Regions from separate parts of the Murimonas intestini genome, predicted to be linked through region 2. Evidence: predicted binding sites of a transcription regulator. Region 2 holds the regulator's gene; each other region holds the start of a gene.
The links. The regulator NrdR, encoded in region 2, represses ribonucleotide reductase genes. The targets are predictions, from matches to a motif close to CACAANATNTTGTG.
Positions count from the first base shown of each region.

Region 1: the regulator NrdR is predicted to act here: its motif matches at 1,926-1,939, upstream of NSB28_RS12105 (ribonucleoside triphosphate reductase).
Region 3: the regulator NrdR is predicted to act here: its motif matches at 1,565-1,578, upstream of NSB28_RS11925 (adenosylcobalamin-dependent ribonucleoside-diphosphate reductase).

Region 1 is NZ_JANKBI010000007.1:57,170-61,764, reverse strand. Features, by position in the region: gene NSB28_RS12115 (tetratricopeptide repeat protein) at 1-519, shown strand, start outside; gene hflX (GTPase HflX) at 551-1,801, shown strand; gene NSB28_RS12105 (ribonucleoside triphosphate reductase) at 2,134-4,515, shown strand.
Region 2 is NZ_JANKBI010000012.1:42,591-47,185, forward strand. Features, by position in the region: gene NSB28_RS16100 (cation-translocating P-type ATPase) at 1-1,009, shown strand, start outside; gene NSB28_RS16105 (YlmC/YmxH family sporulation protein) at 1,010-1,267, opposite strand; gene nrdR (transcriptional regulator NrdR) at 1,494-1,943, shown strand; gene NSB28_RS16115 (DUF5717 family protein) at 2,093-4,595, shown strand, end outside.
Region 3 is NZ_JANKBI010000007.1:16,330-20,924, forward strand. Features, by position in the region: gene NSB28_RS11925 (adenosylcobalamin-dependent ribonucleoside-diphosphate reductase) at 1-1,518, opposite strand, end outside; gene NSB28_RS11930 (hypothetical protein) at 1,636-2,529, opposite strand; gene NSB28_RS11935 (hypothetical protein) at 2,510-4,595, opposite strand, start outside.

The DNA of each region.
Region 1 (4,595 bases), on a different contig from region 2:
GAGGAGCAGAAGCTCTCCGCCAATGGGGATGAATACCTTCAGAAAGCCCTGGCCATCCAGGGGACGGAGACGAAGGATTATTATAACAGAGGAAGGATATACTATTATCTGGAGGACTACGAAGCGGCACAGAGAGAGCTGGTAAAGCCTGTGGAGGAAAAGGACGCTGCATCGCTGCTGCTCATGGGCAAGGTCTATATGGCCCTGAGTGACACGGCACACTCCAAAGTAATGTACCAGCAGTACATTGATGCATATGGAGAGACACCGGAGGCATATAATGGTCTGGCGCTGGCAGAAATGAGTGACGGGAATTATGACGCAGCGCTGGCAGATATAGCCAAGGGACTGGGCCTGGATGAAGAAAAGGGCAAACAGGAGCTGTATTTCAACGAAATCGTGGCATATGAGAACAAGAAGGACTTTTCCACAGCTAAGGTAAAGGCTGAGGCTTATGTGCAGATGTATCCCGGAGATGAGCAGGGGAAGAAGGAATATGACTTCCTGTCCACAAGATAGAGATATAAGGATCGGAGAATAAGAGGAATTTATGGCAGAATTATATGAAAATGACGAACTGCAGGAACGTGTCATCCTGGTAGGCGTCAGCATGCAGGATGAGGATGACACAGAGGAGTCCCTGGACGAGCTGAAGGACCTGGCGGACACGGCAGGCGCTGTGACAGTGGCAAAGCTGATCCAGAACAGGGAGCAGATACATCCGGGAACATATATAGGAAAAGGAAAAATAGCTGAGCTGAAGGAGCTGGCGCAGCTTATGGACGCCACAGGAGTCATCTGTGATGATGAGCTTTCTCCTGCCCAGCTGCGCAACCTGGAACAGGAACTGGATATGAAGGTCATGGACAGGACCCTGATCATCCTGGATATATTTGCAGCCAGGGCTTCCACCAGTGAAGGAAAGATCCAGGTGGAGCTGGCCCAGCTGAAGTACAGGCTGGCCAGGCTGGTGGGCCTGCGCAGCTCGCTTTCCAGACTTGGAGGCGGTATAGGAACAAGAGGGCCGGGAGAGAAAAAGCTGGAGATGGACAGGCGTCTGATAAAGGACAGGATATCCCAGCTGAATAAAGAGCTGGCTGAAGTAAAACGCCACAGGGAGGTCATCAGGAGCAGGCGGAGCAGGAACAATGTGCCTGTGGCTGCCATTGTGGGCTACACGAATGCGGGAAAGTCTACGCTTTTAAATACCCTGACAGATGCCGGGGTGCTGGAGGAAGATAAGCTGTTTGCAACGCTTGATCCCACTACAAGGACACTGAAGCTGGAGAGCGGACAGGAAGTGCTGCTGACGGACACGGTAGGGTTCATCAGGAAGCTGCCCCATCATCTGATAGAGGCATTCCGCAGTACTCTGGAAGAAGCAAAATATGCAGATATCATCCTTCATGTGGTGGATGCTTCCAATCCCCAGATGGAGAAACAGATGCACGTAGTCTACGATACCCTGTCTGAACTGGGGGTAAAAGACAAGACAGTCATCACCCTGTTCAATAAACAGGATAAGATACAGGAAAAAGAGCGCTTGAGAGATTTTAAGGCAGATAAGACCCTGAATATTTCTGCGAAGCAGGGAACGGGACTTGATGAGCTGAAGAGTGTGCTGGAAGAGATCCTTCAGGCGAGAAATGTGCTGATCGAGAGGGTATATCCTTACGATAAGGCGGGCTGTATCCAGCTGATCAGGAAATACGGCCAGCTTCTGGAAGAGGATTACCGTCCTGAGGGGATTTATGTCAGGGCATACATCCCTATGGAAATATATGGAATGACAGAAGTGTAGAATATGATTTGAGACAAGATATTGTTGCCGGATAAATGAGTGAAAAACAAGGATTTATGTAGAAAAATAGAGCGATTGAGCTGGTTTTTAAAGAATACCACATGCGAAAAGAAAAATAAAAAAACACTATATCTAGTTATTGCACAAAAAACAGCACATAGATATGGTGTTTTTTTGCCTTGACGCATATGGGAAACTTTGCTACAATGGGTGTAATCGGTTTTTCCGGTGCGGGGGAAAATCCGGAGTCTGCCCAAGGAGTGAAATAAGCGGCAGAGCTTCGTTTACCAGGATATAGGGGAATTATTTATTCGTTCGGAAGGAGAATTAGGATGTTTAAAGTTGTAAAAAGAGATGGAGAGGTTGCGGAGTTTAATCTGCAGAAGATCAGCAGTGCTATTGAAAAGGCATTTGATGCTGTGCAGAAACAGTACGACGATGATATTGTCAGCCTGTTAAGCCTTCGGGTGACTGCGGACTTCCAGGAAAAGATCAAAGACGGCACAGTGGATGTGGAAAGTATCCAGGACAGCGTAGAGAATGTACTTGTCCAGACAGGATACGCAGAAGTGGCTAAAGCTTATATCTTGTACCGCAAGCAGCGTGAAAAGATCAGGAATATGAAATCTACGATCCTTGACTATAAAGACATTGTAAACAGCTACGTAAAGGTGGAGGACTGGCGTGTAAAGGAGAACTCCACAGTCACATATTCTGTGGGAGGGCTTATCTTAAGCAATTCAGGCGCTGTCACTGCGAATTACTGGCTCTCAGAGATCTATGACGAAGAGATAGCCGAAGCACACAGGAATGCTGATATCCATCTGCATGACCTGTCTATGCTGACAGGATACTGCGCAGGCTGGTCCTTAAGGCAGCTGATCACAGAAGGCCTGGGAGGGATCGAGGGCAAGATCACATCTGCTCCGGCAAAACATCTCTCCGTGCTCTGTAACCAGATGGTCAATTTCCTGGGGATCATGCAGAATGAATGGGCAGGCGCCCAGGCGTTCTCCTCCTTTGACACATACCTGGCTCCGTTTGCAAAGGCAGATAAACTGACTTATCCCGAAGTGAAGAAATGTGTTGAATCCTTTATCTATGGTGTAAATACGCCCAGCAGGTGGGGAACACAGGCTCCGTTCTCCAATATTACTCTGGACTGGACAGTGCCGGATGACATGGCAGAGCTTCCTGCGATCGTAGGAGGAAAGCCCATGGATTTCTGCTATAAAGACTGTAAGAAGGAAATGGATATGATCAATAAGGCATTTATTGAGATCATGATCGAGGGTGATGCCAACGGACGCGGATTCCAGTATCCTATACCTACTTACTCTATCACAAAGGATTTTGACTGGTCTGACACAGAGAACAACAGGCTTCTCTTTGAGATGACTTCTAAATACGGCACACCTTATTTTTCAAATTATATCAACAGCGATATGCAGCCAAGCGATGTCAGGAGTATGTGTTGCCGTCTGCGCCTTGACTTAAGAGAACTCCGCAAGAAGACAGGAGGATTCTTCGGGTCCGGTGAGAGCACGGGTAGTGTGGGGGTTGTCACTATCAACCTTCCTCGTATTGCATATCTGTCAGACACTCAGGAAGAGTTTTACAGGCGTCTTGACCACATGATGGATATTTCAGCGCGCTCCCTGAAGATCAAGCGAACAGTAATCTCCAAGCTTTTGGATGAAGGGCTTTATCCATATACAAGACGTTATCTTGGCAGCTTTGAAAACCACTTTTCAACGATCGGCCTGATCGGAATGAATGAAGTGGGGCTGAATGCAAAATGGCTGGAGAAGGATCTGACAAACAAGGAGACACAGGAGTTTGCAAAAGATGTGCTCAACCACATGAGGGAACGCCTTGTTATCTATCAGGAGGAATACGGCGATCTGTACAATCTGGAGGCCACTCCGGCTGAATCAACCACATACCGCCTGGCAAAGCATGACAGGAAACGCTGGCCCAAGATCAGGACTGCAGGAAAAGAAGGGGATACTCCGTATTACACAAACAGCTCCCACCTTCCGGTAGAATTTACATCTGATATTTTTGAAGCCCTGGATATCCAGGACCAGCTTCAGACTCTTTATACTTCAGGAACTGTGTTCCATGCATTCCTGGGAGAGAAGCTGCCTGACTGGAAAGCTGCTGCAACCCTTGTCCGCAAGATTGCAGAGAATTATGAGCTTCCATATTATACATTGTCACCTACATATTCAGTGTGCAGGGAACATGGCTATATCGCGGGAGAGCATTTTGAGTGTCCGGTCTGCGGTGCCAGAGCAGAGGTCTACAGCCGTATCACAGGCTACTACCGTCCTGTCCAGAACTGGAATGACGGCAAGAGCCAGGAATACAAGAACCGCCAGCTCTACGATGTACAGAATTCCTGTATGCACAAGGTACAGAGCAGTATCGTGACTGTGTCTGATGAGGATGTGAAAATAGAGCCCCAGAATTCTATCAAATATCTGTTCACAACAAAGACATGTCCGAACTGCAAGATTGCAAAAGAGATGCTTAGGGACGAGGATTATCAGGTGATCGATGCGGAAGAGCAGCAGGATCTTGTAGAAAAATTCGGTGTTATGCAGGCGCCCACCCTTGTAGTAGTGAACGGAGAAAAAACTAAGAAGTACGTAAATGCATCCAATATTAAGAAATATGTGGATACAAGCCACGGACCCAACTGCAGGTAAGCAGGATATCAGACTTTTAATGCTGCAGAGCAGTTAAGGCTTTATTGATGAGAGACAGAACAGAGATGTCAGGTTTAAGG
Region 2 (4,595 bases):
GATCACAGGGGACCATGTAGTGACGGCATCGGCTATCGCCAAAGAGCTGGGAATCCTAAGGGAAGGTGACCAGGCTGTAACGGGAGCAGAGCTGGATGAGATGGGTGAAAAAGAATTTGCTGAAAAGGTAGAGCACATCTCTGTGTATGCAAGAGTATCTCCTGAGAACAAGATAAGGATAGTGCGGGCATGGCAGGCTAAAGGCCAGATCGTATCCATGACAGGGGACGGTGTAAACGACGCTCCGGCGCTGAAGGCTGCCGACATTGGCTGCGCAATGGGAATAACAGGGACAGACGTGGCAAAGGGTGCAGCGGATATGACTCTGACTGACGATAATTTTGCAACTATAGTTGATGCTGTAAAAGAGGGGCGCGGGATCTATGCCAATATTAAGAAGGTGGTAGGTTTCCTGCTGGGAACAAATATTGGAGAGGTATTGACTGTGTTCTGCGCCATGATACTGTGGCGCCAGACGCCTCTGCTGTCCATGCAGCTGCTGTGGATCAATCTGGTGACAGACGGGCTTCCGGCTGTGGCTCTTGGAATGGAAGCAGTGGAAGAGGGCATCATGGATCAGAAGCCAAGGCCAAAGGATGAGGGAATATTTGCCAGGGGGTTCGGACTGAGGATCGCCCTGCAGGGGCTTATGTTCGGCCTTCTTTCCCTGATTGCCTTCAGGATCGGAATACAGGTGACAGGTGAAGCGGCCGGAGGTCAGACCATGGCGTTTATGGTTCTGGCACTTTCACAGGTAGTACAGGCATTCAATATGCGTTCCAACCGCTCGCTGTTTAAAACAGGCTTTTTTACAAACAGAAAGCTGAATATGGCAGCCCTTATATCTGTCCTGCTGGTGGCAGCTGTAGTGTTTACACCGGCAGCAGAGGCCTTCGGACTCATTATCCTGCCTGTGTGGATGTATCTGGCCGCACTCGGGCTGATTCTGGTCCCTCTGCTTGTGATGGAATGTTCAAAAGCCTTTGGACTCATTAAACATGGTGAATGATCACTCGCATTTTTTATAAAATTTTTCTTCATCGATCTCAACAAGGACAATGTCGTCCCCAATCTGGCGTATACAGCACCAGGGTATGACATACTCCGTCTCCCGGCCCAGAAAAGAACATATCTTTCCGGGGCCGGGGACTATGATGGCCAGGATACATCCTGTCTTACAGTCAATATCCACATCCCCGATGCAGCCGATAGATCTGCAGGTGCATATGTTGATCACTTCTTTTTGCCTTAGCTCACAGATTCGCATACTAACTCCGTAGAATTCAGGTATTTGTACTATATATATGAGGTCATGTTACTATATATTCGGCTGGCTTTGATTTAAAGATTGACATAAGGAAGAAGATTGGCTATACTCAGAAAAAAGAAGATTTATGGTTACTGGTCACGGAGTGCACAGTAACGATTTATGGCGGCAGCCTGCCATTTACAGAGCAGCTGCGGATTTCAGCGAAGGATCAGGAGGACATGTCATGAAGTGCCCATATTGCAATCAGGATAATACCAGGGTAGTAGATTCAAGGCCGGCAGATGATAACAGCTCTATCAGGCGGCGCCGGCTGTGTGACGAGTGCGGAAAACGGTTTACTACATATGAAAAGGTGGAGACAATACCGCTTATCGTAATTAAAAAAGACCGCAACAGGGAACAGTATATCCGTTCTAAAATAGAAAGCGGCGTGCTTCGGGCATGTTACAAAAGGCCTATTCCTGTACAGCGCATCAACCAGCTGATAGATGAAATAGAAGTGGAGCTTTTTAACAGTGAGGACCGGGAGATAGAGAGCAGTGTAATCGGAGAAATGGTGATGGATAAGCTTAAAGGGCTGGATGCCGTGGCATATGTGAGATTTGCTTCTGTTTACCGTGAGTTCAAAGATGTGAATACTTTTATGGATGAATTGAAGAAGATGCTAAAATAGGTGGGGCGGCTTATGCTGCCCCGTTACTGTTCACTCCGTGCCCGGCAACACGCCGCCCCCGCTTTTTTGACAAATATCGCCCGGCAGTTGCACAATATGTCAAAAAAGTGGTATACTGAGACGAGATTAAATAAGCGCAGGTGACTAATTTGAAGAGAAGAATAGAACAACTGTTAAATGGAATATACGAATATGAAGCGCCTGAGATGCTTCTGCCTAAGGAAAAGATAGAGCTGGTCCTGAAGAAGGGTGAAAGCTTCAGAGGGAGTTTTATGCTGTCTAACGCGGCAGAAAAGAAAATGAAGGGATTTATTTATTCCACAAGCGCCCGCATGGCATATGAGCCTACGGACTTTTTTGGCGTGGAGACAAAAATAATCTATGAGGCTGATACAAAGGGGATGCAGGAGGGGGATGTCCTGGAAGGGGAATTCACCATCTGCTCTAACCTGGGAGAATATAAAATACCATACAGGATAGAGATAGAGAGGGCAGTGATCAAGACTTCCACCAGCGAGATACATGATATGGAGGAATTTACCCAGCTGGCCATGCAGGATTTCCAGAAGGCTTATGTGCTGTTTCTGTCCCCTGAATTCTCTAAAATGATAAAAAGATGCGCTCCGGAGCATCTGGCCCTATATGAAGGGATCAGAAACCAGGCGGTAAGCTACAGCTGTATGGAAGAGTTCCTGATAGGCTGCGGAAGAAAGAATCCCATCCACCTGTCTCTTGAAAAGAGGACAGCTGTTTTTGATGCCGTCACTGCCAATACTCAGGAAAAAGTCCAGATCACAAAGGATGGCTGGGGATTTCTGCGCATTGATATCACGTCTGATGCAGAGTTTCTTACAATTGAGCATCCTGTGGTGACTACAGATGAATTTTTGGGGAGTTCTTATGATATCTCCTATATTATAGATGAGAGCAGACTCCATGGGGGGAAGAATTTCGCCAGGGTCAGGATAGAGACATGCTATGAGACGCTGGAGTTTGTTGTTACAGCTTCCAGGTCCCGGCAGGCGCGTGACAAGTCTGTGTGGAAGCAGCATAAGGCCCAGGCGGCTATGATGCGTTCTTATATTGATTTCAGGATGCGCAAGATGGATATCAACGCGTGGATCGAAAACACACAGGATGCAGTCATGGCGTACCAGCGAGCCGGCGGTGATAACACGATGATCACACTTCTTCATGTCCAGATGCTGTTTGCCGAGGACAAGTCAGAGGAGGCCTGCATTATTCTGGACAGGCTGGACGACCATAAAGAAAAGCTGAATACTCCGGAGATACTGGGATATTACCTGTATCTGACCACATTTTATAATAAAGACCTGAAGTATGTAGACTATATTGAGGAGCAGGTGGAGAGCCTGTTTCTGCAGAACAGAGAGAGCTGGGTGCTCCAGTGGATCCTGTTCTATCTGCAGGAGAGGTATTTAAACCATCCTTCAGACAAGCTCGGGGCTATCTGCCAGCAGTTCATATATGGCTGCCGCAGCCCGATCATGTACATAGAGGCATATCAGCTGCTGCTCAAGGAGCCTATGCTGATGAAGAGGCTGGATGATTTCTATATCCAGCTGCTCAAATTCATCTGCAGGGAAGGAGCCATGACTAAGACCATCGCCATGCAGGTGACTGATGTGTCCATGCGTTATAAGGTCTTCTCAGAGGATCTGTATGGGATACTGGAAAAGTGCTATGAGCTGTATCCGTCCAGGGAGCTGGTGAGCGCTGTCTGCTCACTGCTCATAAAAGGCCACAGGACAGGTAATGAATATTTTAAATGGTATGAAAAGGGCGTGGAAAAGGATATCAGGCTGACAGGGCTCTATGAATATTACATCGAATCCATGGGAAGCCTTGTGACAAAGCAGCTGCCTCAGATCATACGCATGTATTTTTCATATAATAATACTCTGGGTTACAGGAAAAAGGCATTTGTATATGCAAATGTGATCAGGAACAGGGAATTTGACAGCCAGACATATCAGAGCTACCGGCCGGCCATGGAAAAGTTCATGATAGACCAGCTGGCAGCCGGGAGAGTGAATCCAGACCTGGCTCTTATATACAGGACATTCCTGACAAAACAGCTGCTGAATAAGAAGCTGGCCGACGGACTTGCCAAGACAATGTTTACATATGAGCTTACATGTGAGGTGCCGGGAATCAGGAAGGCTGTTGTCATACACAGCCAGCTGAACCAGGAACAGATTGTGCCTGTTGTGAACGGAAAAGCTTACGTACAGATATATGCTGATGATTATGTCCTGTTTCTGGCAGATGAAGAGGGGGCCAGGTATGCGTCATCAGTACCTTACCGCCTGACAAGGCTGATGGATGAGGAAGCCTTCCTGGGATACTGTGAGGAGCTGGTGCCGGACAATCCGGGGCTGGTACTGTATAAATGCAGCTGTGCTGAGAAAAGAGGGCAGATCCAGGTTCAGGATACAGAGGAATTCAGGAGGCTGCTCGAGTTCAGTGAGGTAAGGGAAGATTATAAGAAGCAGCTGCGCCAGGAAATATTGAATTTCTATTATGAGAACCGTCACGAAGAATCCCTGTATGAGTATCTTCACCGCATTGATTTCGAAGACTTTGTCCGGGTTGATAAAAAGAAACTGATAGAACTACTGGCGGATGAGG
Region 3 (4,595 bases), on a different contig from region 2:
ATTGATCCTCTCATGATAATCAAGTGTCATGGCTGTCACAAAATAATCGGGAAGATCCCTGTCATCTTTTATTTTAAAGTCTTTCATATATTTATCCACGATCTTCGTGTAGACTTTGTAGTACACATCACTTCCGTGCAGCGACTCTGTTTTGCGCTCGTAATAGTTGGCAAATATAGGCTCGATCCCTCCGGATATCCCCAGCATTGTGGAAAGCGTTCCCGTAGGCGCTATTGTCAGCAGCTGAGAATTGCGGAGCCCGTATTTCTTCACAAGCTCGATGGTGCCGTCAGAAGTATTTGCCTGGAAATATGGAGTGCTGATGATATCTTCAATACTGCATTTAGGATATGCCCCCAGCTTCTTTGCCAGTACGGCAGAGGCCGCTATGGCAGTATCCGCCATGGCAAATCCTATCTCATCACAGAGGCTGACTGCATCATCCTCCCCGTAAGTGATGCCCATCTTTATCAGCATATCAGCAAGCCCCATGATGCCAAGTCCGATCTGCCTCCAGTCAGCCACGCTTTCACGCTGCTCTTCCAGCGGATGCAGAGGCAGCCCTTCCTCCAGCACTTCATTAAGCGCTTTCACAGATGCTTTTACACACGCTTTAAAGCCATCAAAATCAAAGGATGCATGGTCTGTAAAAGGATCACAGACAAATTCTGACAGGTTAATGCTTCCCAGAAGGCAGCTTCCTCCTGCCGGAAGCGGCTCTTCCGCACATGGATTGACACCTGCATAGGAAAACTCTTTTGTATTGCTTAAAAGATTCCAATCCTTCACCCTGTCCCAGAACAGGGCGCCCGGCTCCGCATAGTCCCAGTTGACCTCGGCTATACGCCTGAACAGTTCCTTTGCATCCACCGCTTTTTCAATCAGCTCACCTGTGGCTTTTCTCAGATAGTGGAGCTTAAAAGGCTTGTTCGCTTTTACGGCTTCCATAAAGTCCCCGCTGATCCTCACAGATATATTCGCTTTTGTAACCTTGTCCAGATCTGTCTTCAGCTCAATAAAATTTTCCACATCCGGGTGTGAGCAGTCAATTGATATCATCAGCGCTCCCCTGCGCCCATTCTGTCCAATCAGCTCTGTCACAAGTGAATACAGCTCCATGAAGGAAACGGCGCCGCTTGTCTCCTTTGCCGCATTGTTGATCCTTGCTCCCTTAGGACTCAGCTTTGAGATGTCAATTCCGCAGCCGCCCCCGTAGCTGTAAGTGCGGGCCAGCTTCTTGGCACACTCAAAGATGCTTTCAATCTCATCCTCAGGCGGAGCGATCACATAGCAGTTGGAAAGACTCACTTTCCGTCCCTCGTTTTCCAGACCTCTGTTTGAAAGTATTCTTCCACCGAATAAAAATTTCTTTTCCTTAATGAGTGAAGCGATCTCCTCATTTCCGCCGCTGATCCTGCCCAGCCAGCTTTCAAAATCCTCACCGTGATTACAGTATTTATTAGTCCAGATATCCATCCCTAACTGGTTCTCTTCACCCAGCCATTCTTGTACGTTCATAATGTTCTCCTTTTGTTCTATATCTAGCATGCAGTAGTAATTATATTACAACATGTAGTATCGTGCAAGAGGAATTTTATCGTTACCAGACGTTACTTTTCCCTCCGTGACCAGTAACTACCAGACTACCTTTTTCAAATACAGCCCCGAAAACAGCAGAAGCAGCCCCGACATGCCAAAGTATATCCTCAGGTTTTTATCTGTCTCGCCCTGTTCTTCAATCCTGCCGCGGTAGGGATTTTCACCTTTAAACCCGATTCCGTTTAAGGTGTTCAGCACTTCAGCTGCATCCTTCTTGTGATAAAGCCCAATGACCAGGCTCTTAGGAGTATCTTCCTCACCCATCATCCGGCAGAATCTCTGTATCTGTGTGATGTCCACATATATTCTGTTGTCCTGACTGTCCCCTGTCTGCCTTAATATGCCAGACATCACGGCTGACTGCACGTTCTGCGCATCTTCTGCCCCGGCGGCTGTCCCCGTACTGCCATCAGCTGAGTAAGCTTCTCCGATCTGAAGTTTCATCTCTCCCTCAGACAGCTTCTGAAGCAGAGTCTCTCGCTCTGCATCACTTACTTTTCCCCCGTCCTTTTTCTGAAATTCCTTTGGGACCTGGCTTCCAAACACCATCTGGACAAAACTGCTCCCGGACATCCTTCCGGCTGCCGCATATTCAAACGGATAATTTTTTATATCTATTCCCGTTATAGTTCCCGTATAAATATAGTTTTCGATTTCAATACTTCCCTGAAGTTCTATGACAGGCGCAGCAGACCTTACAGTTTTCAGGGTTCCCAGATAGTCTAAAAGCTCCTGCGTCACAACTGTTTTCGTGCCGTCAGCCTTGATCTGCCCCCTGGAACGTCCATAAGCTGATCCCTGTATCCCTGTTATACAGATCACTACAATACAGACAGCAGAAAATATCATGCCTGCTGCTCCCAGCAGGGCAGAGTTCTGTCTTTCATAGGCTTTTCTATATATATTTATTTCAGAAGTTCTTTCCAGCATAATCATCAGCCTTTCTTAAAAACAGCCTTCGCACTCCCAGGACTCCCAGTACCAGCGCGATTCCCCCGAAACCCGCAAGTACAGATATCCACCACTGTCCCGCCGTCTCCGGCTCTTCCTTGGGGATTACCGGCGTCAGTATTTCCGGCTTGTTGATAGTTGTTTGAAATGGAATTTCCTTTGTGTATACCTCTCCGAACTCGTCCTCATAGCTCAGCGTGACCATCCCGCTTGTAGGCCCGTATTTTTCTTTTTCACCGCTTCCGTCTGAAGCAGCTGCGCCGTTTCCACCGCTCTCTGTCTCTTCCGTCTCTGCTTCCCCGCTCTTTGTACTGCCCCTTTCCGGTGAACCGGCGGCATCCTTCATATCCTTAGTCCCAATAAATATCTTCGCTGTGCCTTCTGCCGCACTCCCTGCTTCCATATTTCCCACAAATGCAGTTTCCAGGGGAAGAAGCCCTTCCGCCTCTATTGTGTACCTTACATTATATATCCTCGTTCTGCTGAGATTCATTATCTTCATTGAAACAGGTATTGTCTCCGCTGCATAGACCTTTGACGGAATATCCAGACTCTCCGCCTCAAGCTCTATAGGCTGGCTAAGCTGCAGCAGAATATCCTCTGTCTCTGTTATAGCCTTTGCCTCTTTATCCTCATACTCAATTGTAAAAGTGAGCATATCTGTGTTTTCCACTGTATCCTTAAGTACCTCAGCTGTAAATGAGACCTCAAAAGTTCCCCTTGCGTCTACCTTGTCAATATAAAAGTTTTTTCTGTTAAATTTCAGTGTATTATTCTGAACTCCCACCTTAACTTTAATATTCTGTATGTATGCTGACTTGTTTGTATTTATAAATGTGGCTTTTACCGAAGCCTCTTCTCCGGCAAGCATAGGAACCTGGCTGATGTAATAGTCCTCCAGCATAACTTTAGGCTGAGACTGGGGGCCTTCTGTGCCTCCGCCTGCACCCCCGTCACCGCCTCCTGCATATCCCCCGCCAAAGTCCTGAGGCTGATCACCCGGATCATCTCCGTCTGCCGGCTCAGTCTCCTTTTCTTTACTGGCTGCAGGTTTAACCGTCACGTAGAATGTCCTCTTCTGGGAAATTTTCCTGCCGCTTTCAGTCTGTCCTGTGATGGTTATTTCCACAGGATAGGAGCCTGCCTGCATATCTTCCTTCAGCTCCAGAGTCAGTTCCAGCAGATATGCCTCCGACGACGAAGCCTCCCCCTCCACTGCCTTTCCCGTTACCGGCTTTTTCTCCTTATCCAGCTGCACATTTCCTATGAAATCATACTTCTCTTTTTTGACCGTAGTATTGTAATTCTTAAAAATAAAAGGCGCTGTCTCTGTATTTCCCAGATTGACACCGGCCTGTAACTGGTTCTCTTTTATCTGTGTCTTCTCCAGAAACGGAACGACCAGCAGTATCTTCTGCCCGTCCTGGATGGGGGTATAGCCTTCTTTGAAGGTTTTGTCCATTCCTCTGTAAATACGCCCGTTATCGATCTCAAGAAAGGGCCCCTCCTCCTTTTTGTCCTCCTTATCCTTCTCTCCCGGCTTCTCACTGTCCTGCTGGTTTTTATCTGTATCCGTTTCACTTTGATCTGTGCCGGGCTGTGTCTGGCCTGTACCTGACTGGTTCTGATCTGTGCCGGGCTGATCCTGCTCCGTCCCCGGCTGTGTCTGACCTGTTCCCGGCTGGTTCTGCTCAGTCCCTGCCTGGGTTTGGCCTGTACCCGGCTGGTTCTGCTCTGTACCTGCCTGGGTTTGGCCTGTTCCCGGCTGGTTCTGCTCTGCACCCGCCTGGGTTTGGCCTGTGCCTGACTGGTTCTGATCTGTTCCCGGCTGACTGGTATCCTTCCCTGCCTGTGTCTCATTTTGATCAGTATTTCCCTGCTGCTGGCCTGGTTCTCCCTGTGTCTGATCCGACCCGGCCTGTCCCTGTACCGGCTCTGTTCCTGCCTGTATCTGGTCCGCCTGGGGTCCATTACTCCCCGGATCTGCCGGCGCCTGCGTCTGGCTCTGATCTGCCCCGGCCGGGTTCTGTCTTGGCTCCTGGGAT